Regions from separate parts of the Halomonas sp. GFAJ-1 genome, predicted to be linked through region 2. Evidence: predicted binding sites of a transcription regulator. Region 2 holds the regulator's gene; the other holds the start of a gene.
What was found. Region 2 encodes FNR, which switches genes on or off when oxygen is low (the NO sensors DNR and NnrR bind a similar motif). Its sites were predicted from a motif close to TTGATNTANATCAA; they were not measured.
Positions count from the first base shown of each region.

Region 1: a site for FNR is predicted at 2,764-2,777, ahead of MOY_RS02365 (cytochrome-c peroxidase). Genes of this name have one in related genera too.

Region 1 covers NZ_AHBC01000008.1:83-4,726, reverse strand. The annotation lists gene cydC (thiol reductant ABC exporter subunit CydC) at 1-537, shown strand, start outside; gene MOY_RS02370 (adenosine deaminase) at 565-1,557, shown strand; gene MOY_RS02365 (cytochrome-c peroxidase) at 1,633-2,622, opposite strand; gene msrP (protein-methionine-sulfoxide reductase catalytic subunit MsrP) at 2,899-3,867, shown strand; gene MOY_RS02355 (sulfite oxidase heme-binding subunit YedZ) at 3,885-4,484, shown strand.
Region 2 covers NZ_AHBC01000005.1:20,833-25,476, reverse strand. The annotation lists gene MOY_RS01905 (sulfite exporter TauE/SafE family protein) at 1-396, shown strand, start outside; gene hemN (oxygen-independent coproporphyrinogen III oxidase) at 572-1,999, shown strand; gene fnr (fumarate/nitrate reduction transcriptional regulator Fnr) at 2,058-2,810, shown strand; gene ttcA (tRNA 2-thiocytidine(32) synthetase TtcA) at 2,797-3,708, opposite strand; gene MOY_RS01885 (DNA polymerase III subunit epsilon) at 3,792-4,442, opposite strand; gene MOY_RS01880 (putative nucleotidyltransferase substrate binding domain-containing protein) at 4,448-4,644, opposite strand, start outside.

The DNA.
Region 1 (4,644 bases), on a different contig from region 2:
CTTATGGGGCGAGCTTCACCCTCTAGTGGTGATGTCAGCGTGGCAGGGTTTGCGCCGTTTACATTGACAGAAGATAGCCGGGCAGCACATTTCGCTATGCTTTCCCAGCAGGTTGATCTTTTCGATGGATCATTGGCGGAAAACTTACGTATCGCAAAGCCTAGCGCTAGCAACAAGGAGCTATGGCGTGCCTTGGATCAAGTGGCGTTAAGCGATTGGGCGCAGCAGCAGCCACAAAAGCTGGGCACGTCAGTAGGGGAGAAGGGGCAGCAGCTATCCGGTGGGCAAGCCAGGCGGGTTGCCTTAGCGCGCTTATTTTTACGTAGTCCAAACGTGGTGCTGCTGGATGAGCCTTTTGCTGGTGTTGATGCGCAAACGGCACAGCATCTAGCGCGTGCTTTAGATGACTGGTTGCAGGATAAAACAGTGATTTACTTTGTTCATCAAGTAGATGATGCGAGTTTATTGCCCGGAGTTGAGTACACTTGGCGGCTTGCTGAGGGACAGCTAATTGCTGATACTGGCATAAGTAGCTAGTTACCTAAGCAAAAAAAGGAATTCGATATGCATGAGTTTTTACGTCGGCTGCCAAAAGTAGAGCTTCACTTGCATATTGAAGGCTCTCTTGAGCCAGCATTAATGTTTGAGCTTGCGAAACGCAATAACATTGAGCTTCCTTATGCAACGGTTGAAGATGCGAAAGCAGCTTATCAATTTGATGATCTGCAAGGATTTTTAAATCTTTACTACCAAGGCATGGATGTACTGCGCACCCAGCAAGATTTTTATGATTTGGCGATGGATTATTTTAAACGAGCGCGCGAAGAGGGAGTAGTGCATATAGACATGCATTTTGACCCGCAAGCGCACTTGCTGCGTGGCGTGCCCCTTGAGGTTGTGATGGCGGGCTTGTTGCAAGCAAAAGAAGAGGCTGAAACATCGTTAGATTTGTCTGTTGGCATGATCATGGCATTCCTGCGTGATCGGCCAGCGGATGAAGCGCTGCATGTTTTTGAACAAGCGGCGCCTTATTGGAAGCATCTGGATGCGATTGGTCTTGATAGTGCTGAGCGCGATAACCCACCCGTTAAATTTCAGGCACTGTTTGCACGTGCTAAAGATGTTGGCTTAGTGCGTGTGGCCCATGCTGGTGAAGAGGGGCCTGCGGACTATATCGTTGAAGCGCTCGATGTGCTTGATGTGCAGCGTATTGATCACGGTGTGCGCTGCTTAGAGAGTAACGCTGTGATCCAGCGCCTTCGTGAGCAGCAAACCGTCTTAACCGTTTGCCCGCTTTCAAACGTTAGCTTAAAGGTGGTTGAGCAATTGAGCGACCATCCGCTCCCGATCCTGCTAGCGGAAGGGCTAAAAGTCACGATCAGTTCAGATGATCCGGCGTACTTTGGGGGTGGCTTGCTTACAAATCACTTGGCGTGTGCTGAAGCATTTGGTTGGAGTGAGGATGTTTTTCGCACGTTAAATCGCAATGCGATAGAAGAAGCATTTACTAGTGAGGGGCGCCGCGAAGAACTTAAGCGGCGTTTAGAGCGTGCTTAAGTTGAGTATATAAAAGAGAACTGCCGGCGCAAGGCCGGCAGTTTTGTGATAGCTAACTCAGGTGTAATGCCTGCGTCAGGGGAGAGCTGGAATTTCGAAATCAGGCATCTCGCCGGTGAGCGTATGCAGAAATGCGGTGATGTCGTTAATCGTTGCATCATCAAATTCCCGGCCAAGCATCTCCTCGCCCATGATAGCGACCGCTTCCTCTAGCGTTTCAGTAGCGCCATTGTTCATATAGGGATAGGTGACGGCTACGTTTCTAAGCGTAGGTGTCTTGAAGCGATATTTATCGCTCTCTTCACCAGTTACTAGGTAGCGGCCTAGGTCGGTTGAGCCTGGAACTTGGATCGCATGGAAGCGGCTATCTGTTAGCGCTGGCCCGCTGTGGCAAGCAATACAACCATTGTTAACAAAAGCAGCCATACCATCTTTAGCTTGGTCGCTGATGGCGCTTAGGTCACCGCGGAGGTAGCGGTCAAACGGTGAGTTTGGCGTATTAAGTGTGCGCTGAAAAGAAGCAAGTGCTTTGGCCAGGTTGTCGGCATTGATTGGATCTGCGTCATCAGGATAGGCTTCAGCAAATTTCTCCTGATAGAGATCAAACTCCGTTAAGCGTTCCAACGCCATTTCAAGATCCATTGCCATTTCGACATCGGCTTCGATAGGCCCAAGTGCTTGCCCTTCTAGATCTGGTTCGCGGCCATCCCAGAACTGGGCTTCAAAAAAACCACTATTTAGGACTGTTGGTGTATTGCGCTCACCGACTTGGCCGTCATGGCCCACTGCGCGAGGGATACGGTCAGCCCAACCCAATGCAGGGTTATGGCAGGTCGCGCAGCTGATGACACCGCTGGAAGAAATTCGCGGCTCGAAAAACAGCATATTACCCAACTCAACTTTCTCTTTGGTAAGTGAGTTGTGCGCAGGTATAGGGGGTAAGTATGGCAACGCCTCAAATCGGTCGCGGTAATCCTCAAAACCGTCTTCCGCTGCCATGGCCCCAGTAGATATTAATGCTGCACTGGCAATAATGCCGGGCAGAATTTTTTTCGTCATTTTCATCGATGATCCCCTCGCATGAGTAGCACTCATAAATAGCACTTACAACGGCTAGTCCTGCAGTTTGCTAATCTAGCCTTAGTCAAGGTAGGTGCTTTTAATATTAGTTTTCAACCAAGTGTAATAGTCGGGTAAGGGGGTGGCTTGCGCTGGGTCAAGTTTTCTCGCAATTTCTGTCTAAGCTTAGTGTTTATTCTACGCTGGGTGGTTATGGAGGAAGGAGGGTGAGGTACCCTGGTGATAAAACGTGTCTTAAGTCTTTTATAGTAAGGAGGTGATATGCCGCGTTACCGATACCCTGTTATTCCTGAATCGGAAGTGACGCCTAAGGCAGTATTCGACAATCGTCGTCACTTCTTGCGTCAGGGTTTTGCTGTTGGGGCTGCCGTCATGCTGGCTCCCAGCATGTTTTTGACAAAAAAAGCGCATGCTTGGGCAGGTGTACTTAAGCCCGCGCTTGAGAATGATTTGCCGAGCCAAGAATTGGCCGGCGGTGAAGCGCTTACCGACTTTCGAGATGCCACTACCTACAATAACTTTTATGAATTTGGGACAGGAAAACGAGATCCTGAAGTTTTTGCTCACAATTTGCCAGTTGACCCCTGGAGTATCTCCCTAGAAGGGGAGCTGGACAAAACAGGGGCTATACCACTTGAAGATATGCTTAAGCGCCACTCTTTAGAGGAGCGTATTTACCGATTACGTTGCGTGGAAGCGTGGTCGATGGTCATTCCTTGGATTGGGATACCTCTGGCGGATCTGCTCAATCACCATGGGCTAACATCCCGGTCTAAGTATGTTGAATTTGAGTCGCTATATGACCCAGATAATTTAAGAGGCCAGCGCCGTTCCATTATCGATTGGCCATATCGAGAGGCACTGCGTATTGATGAGGCAATGCACCCGTTAACGTTGCTAGCTGTGGGCATGTATGGGGAAAAAATGCCTAATCAAAATGGTGCGCCCATTCGGTTAGTTGTGCCATGGAAGTACGGTTTTAAGAGCATTAAATCGATTACCAAAATACGTATTCTTGAAGAGCCGCCCACTACCTCTTGGCAAGCGCGTAATCCTGAAGAGTATGGTTTTTATGCCAATGTAAACCCGGATGTTAATCATCCCCGTTGGTCGCAGGCAAGAGAGCGTAGGATTGGCGAGTCAGGCCGCCGGGAAACGCTGATGTTCAATGGTTATGGCGAGGAAGTCGCTCATCTTTATAAAGGTATGGATCTTCAAAAACATTATTGATTAGCAGTGAGTGATTTATGGCAGTTAAAGCAACGCCAGTATCTTTTTTTCGTTTATGCGTGTTCGCGGCAGGTCTACTGCCAGGCTTATGGTTAACATGGCAGTGGCATTACGGTGATCTAGGGGCTAATCCGGCGGAAGCCGTTGTTCATTTCTCTGGCAGGGTTGGATTGTCACTATTGTTAGCCACGATAGCGTTTAGCCCTGCGTTTCGGCTTACACGCTGGTTAGGGTTTATGAAGGCTCGTCGTCAAATAGGGTTGTGGTCTTTTTTTTGGCTAATTTTACATATGCTTTCATGGATGGGGTTGGAGCAGTACTGGGAGTGGCAGTGGATTTGGCATGAAATGGTTGCCCTTGAATACATACGCTATGGAGCTGCTGCACTGCTACTGCTTATACCGTTAGCTTTGACTTCTTTTCAATGGGTGCCCGCTAAAATGGGTTGGAAAGCTTGGCACTGGTTGCACAGGCTGATCTATATCTCCGCAGGTCTCGGCATATACCACCTGTGGGTTCTCACTCGGGCTGACTATCTGCTACCTACTATATTTGCTTTATTATTTGCTGGTTTGGTTGTTTTTCGGTTGATTGATGCATTCATTCACCGCCAGTAAAAGTTAAGAGTAAAAAACTCATGCCATGTGCTTGACCAGAAAAAAAATACCAGTATGATGTGCACACATCGAACGGCAGCAGTCTTCGATAGCTCTTTAACAATTTGATCAGGTAATTCATGTGGGCGCTTGCCGATGAGGGTGATAAATCACCAAATAT
Region 2 (4,644 bases):
GCGCTGTATATTGCCAACTGGTGGAAGGGTCTGCTTAAGGTCGAAGCCATTGGGCGACACCTATGGCGCTATATAGAGCCGCTAGGGCGGCGTTTGATGCCCGTTGTGCACCTTCCCCAGGCATTCACCCTTGGCGCGCTATGGGGCTGGCTACCCTGCGGCCTTGTCTACTCCATGCTGGCCTGGAGCCTCGCTATCGCCGACCCACTCCAAGGTGCACTGCTGATGGGCGCCTTTGGTTTAGGCACCCTACCAGCGCTGCTGGCCACCGGCTTGGCTGCCCAGCAGCTTAGCCAGCTAATACGCCATCCGGCCACTCGTAGCATCGCTGCACTGACTATTATTGGTTTTGCGGTATGGCAGCTATGGGCGCTGATGGGTCATGGCGCCCATTAACACCCTGACGCGTATACCTTGATGCAGCTCAACGCTTTCATGGTTTGCTTGTTCTAGCATTTAGCAGCGTTTAAGCCTGTTTTTCTCGGCATTAACACCTGTGATCCCCTATTGCTTTTGATCTTGCTATTCAAGCTTGGTGCAAGCCTTGCTTTTAAACCCTGGAGCGCCTTCCATGCCTGCACATGCCACTGCTGCCGTTTCACACCCTACACTTGCAGCGCCTCCGGCCACAGCCTGGGATGAAGCGCTGCTTCGCCGCTATGACAAAAGCGGCCCCCGTTACACTTCTTACCCAACCGCGCTCGCTTTCAATGAGCAGTTCACCGCAGATGATTTTACCCAGGCGCTTGAGCGTAGCAATCAGAGCCAAAGACCGCTATCGCTCTATGTGCACGTGCCTTTTTGCCGCAAAATTTGCTTTTACTGTGCCTGCAATAAGATTGCTACCAAAAACACCCAGCTGGCAGAGCCATATCTCTCTAGACTCGACCGTGAAATGGTTCTAACCGCCCGCCACCTAGATACTCAGCGGCCAGTACAACAGTTGCACTGGGGTGGTGGTACACCGACGTTTCTCTCGCTTGCACAAATGAGCGACCTGATTGACCGTTTAGACGCTCGCTTTGGTTTATCCATGTCGCCTGATCGTGATTACGCTATTGAAATTGACCCACGGGAAGCCGATGTATTTACCCTACGCCACTTACAGTCACTTGGGTTTAACCGGCTGAGCCTTGGCGTACAGGATTTAAACCCACAGGTACAAAAAGCGATTAATCGTGTGCAGCCGCGAGTGCTCACCGAAACATTAATGGATGAAGCTCATCGTCTAAGTTTTCGCTCACTTAATCTCGATTTGATCTATGGCCTGCCCTTTCAAACCGAGCAGAGCTTTGCCGACACACTGCAGCAGGTTATTGAGCTAAACCCAGCACGGCTATCAGTGTTTAACTATGCCCATATGCCCACTCGTTTTGCGCCTCAGCGACGTATTAATGAGGAAGACTTACCAAGTGCCGATGAGAAACTCGCTATTTTGCATACGACTATTGAGATGCTTACCAGCGCAGGCTATGTACACATTGGTATGGATCATTTTGCCCGACCGGATGATAGCTTGGCGGTTGCCCAGCGCAACGGCTCACTTCAGCGTAATTTCCAAGGTTACTCCAGCCATGCTCAGTGTGATCTGATAGGGCTAGGCGTCTCAGCCATTTCTCGCGTGGATGACGTTTATGCGCAAAACCCAACCTCTCTTGAACACTTTGAAGCAGCACTAGATCAAGGTAGGCTAGCAACAGCAAAAGGTTTAAGATTAAATCAGGACGACCTAATACGGCGAGACGTTATTGAACGCTTAATGTGTGATATGCGAATTGATCTAGCAGCAGTAGGCCAGCGCTGGGGAATTGATGCTGCTGACTACTTTTCTCCCGTTCTTGAGCAGCTTCACGCGGCAGAACAGGACGGCTTGCTGATACGTGACGGCCTCTCTTTGAGCGCCACACCCACAGGCCGACTGCTTATTCGTCATCTTGCCATGGCCTTCGATGCTTATTTATCCGGCCAGTCGTCTCAGCGTTATTCAAAAATTATGTGACCCTATTGAGGCGCTCTTGCCTGGCGCCTATCATGGCAAATGATAAACGGAGAATTACATGCCTCACCAAGCCAGCCCCCGACGTTCACTGCTGCAAGAAGCACGCTGTCAAACCTGCAGCCTTAGTTCGTTGTGCCTACCGCTGGCCCTTGAGCTTGAGGACATGGGGCAGTTTGACGCTATTATCCGCCGCCGGGCACCGCTTAAAAAAGGTGAGCCGCTGTTTCGCCAGGGAGACCCGTTTACCAGTGTGTATGCCGTTCGCTCGGGTAGCCTTAAACAGGTCACCAGCGAAGGGAATGGCAACGACCAGCTTACCAACTTCTACCTGCCCAGCGAGCTGGTGGGGTTAGACGGCATTGATGAAAACTATTACCCCGGCAGCGTTATTGCCTTGGAAACCACGACCGTTTGTGAAATCCCTTTCGACCGCTTGGACACGCTCTCTGAAGAGCTTCCCGAACTACGGGGACAGCTCTACCGGAGCATGAGTAAAGAGCTGAAAGATGACCGCCGCATGATGCGCCTGCTATCACGCAAAACCGCCGACCAGCGACTCGCTAGCTTTTTAATCACGCTCTCAGACCGCTTTCGTCGGCGTGGTTACTCCCCCTACAGCTTCCGGCTCTCTATGTCCCGGGCGGATATGGGAAATTACTTGGGCCTCGCGGTAGAAACCGTCAGCCGCATTCTTAGCCGTTTCCAGCAACAAGCCGTGGTAGCCGTGTCAGGGCGTGAAATTAATATCCTCGACATGCAGCGGTTAATTATCTTGGCCGAAGAGGACGAGCAGACCGCTACCCCACGTTAAATGCTTGAATGCGCCCGGCCATCAGTGCTGCTTGTTTGCTTTCAAGGTTTGCAAAATCAAATAGCTGGCGGTCGGCAAGCTGGGAGGGGGCCACATTCGTCACCGCTTTAAACATGCTTTCCAGCCGCCCAGGATGCTTCTTATCCCACTCTGCCAGCATATCTTTAACGACCTGACGCTGGAGGTTGGGCTGCGAACCACACAGATTACAGGGAATGATGGGGAACTCCATTAGCCGGGAGAACTCGGCAATATCCGCCTCTTTGCAGTAAGCAAGCGGACGAATGACGATATTTTTACCATCATCAGATAGCAGCTTAGGCGGCATAGCTTTTAAAGTCCCGCCAAAAAACATATTTAAAAACAGCGTTTCTAAAATATCTTCCCGGTGATGACCCAAAGCAATTTTGGTAGCGCCAATCTCTTCAGCAAATCCATACAGCGACCCTCTACGCAGTCGCGAACAGAGTGCACACGTGGTCTTTCCTTCTGGTGTTTTCTCTTTCACCACCGAGTAGGTGTCCCGCTCTAGAATATGGTACTCCACCCCCTGCTTATCCAAATACTGCGGCAGGATGTGCTCTGGAAAACCCGGTTGCTTCTGATCCATATTCACCGCCACCAGTGAGAAGTTAACCGGGGCGTTGCGCTGCAAGTTGCGCAAAATCTCAAGCATGGTGTAGCTATCTTTGCCACCCGATAGGCACACCATCACCCGGTCGCCTTCGCCAATCATCTGATAATCGATGATTGCGTTACCCACCTCGCGACGCAGGCGTTTTTGCAACTTGTTGAATTCACGCTTCTGTTTTGCGTCTTGGGTGTCGGGTAGGGATTGCTGGCTGGCCGCTTGGGCGGCATCGATGGTCGCCGGGTCAAAATAATCAAGAGATTGCATGGTATAGGCACTGCCGCTGGTAGAAAAAGCAGCGGCCATTCTAACAATACTCGACAGCTCCACCCAACAGAAACCCAGCGGGTTTAAGCCACCTGGGCAGTCTCACGCTGCAAACGGATATACAGCAGCGCACTCGCAGCAGCTTCACTTAGCACCCCGTGGCTGTTCATTGCGGGCAGTTGCCATCGCTCTAGCGCCTCGCCCAAGTCGTTGCCGATATCTACCTGGGGGTGTAAACGTCGCAGCTGGCGATGATGAAGCTTGGCGACATCCACCTGCGCATTGGGCAAACCGAAGCCAAGCGCCTCCTTGAACTGCATATTTAGCTGATCAAGAGAGCGGTCTATTTGCCAGCCTATTAAGGGCCGGTTGCCAATAAACTCAGCCAGTGCCCCGAGATTCTCTGCATTGGGCGATAAAGCGACGGTCGTACCATAAACGTGTTGATGGCGCCTAAGCGTAGCGGCATTTGCGCTACGGGTGTTCGCTATCGTGGCAACCCAGGCTCTGCTGGTTTGAACATGGCGCTGGCTCAGCACCACTGCTGCCACACTAATCACCGGGTGCTCACCTGCAGACGCATAACACGCAAGGGCCACCTGCTCTTCCCCCATATAGGGCTGGAATAGCCATGCATAGGGAGAGCCAACACACCGGCGGCGGTCGCTTTCTCGCTGCAGGAGGGTGCGCAGGGAGCCGCTGAATAGCGACACGTGTCGATCTAACCATCGCATGCCGCTCACGAATACTCCAGATGATATCGGTGGGAAAGGCGCTGTTTGAAATCTTTAACAATATGCATCGCTTCGCGAAGCAAATCGCGCTCAAGGGAGGAGAGTTCCTGCACGACCACACGGTTAGTGCGCGTACCGGACGCACCATCCAACTCTTGAAGCTGCTGTTTTAGCCGCAGCTCTGTAAACAGCGCTAATGCCT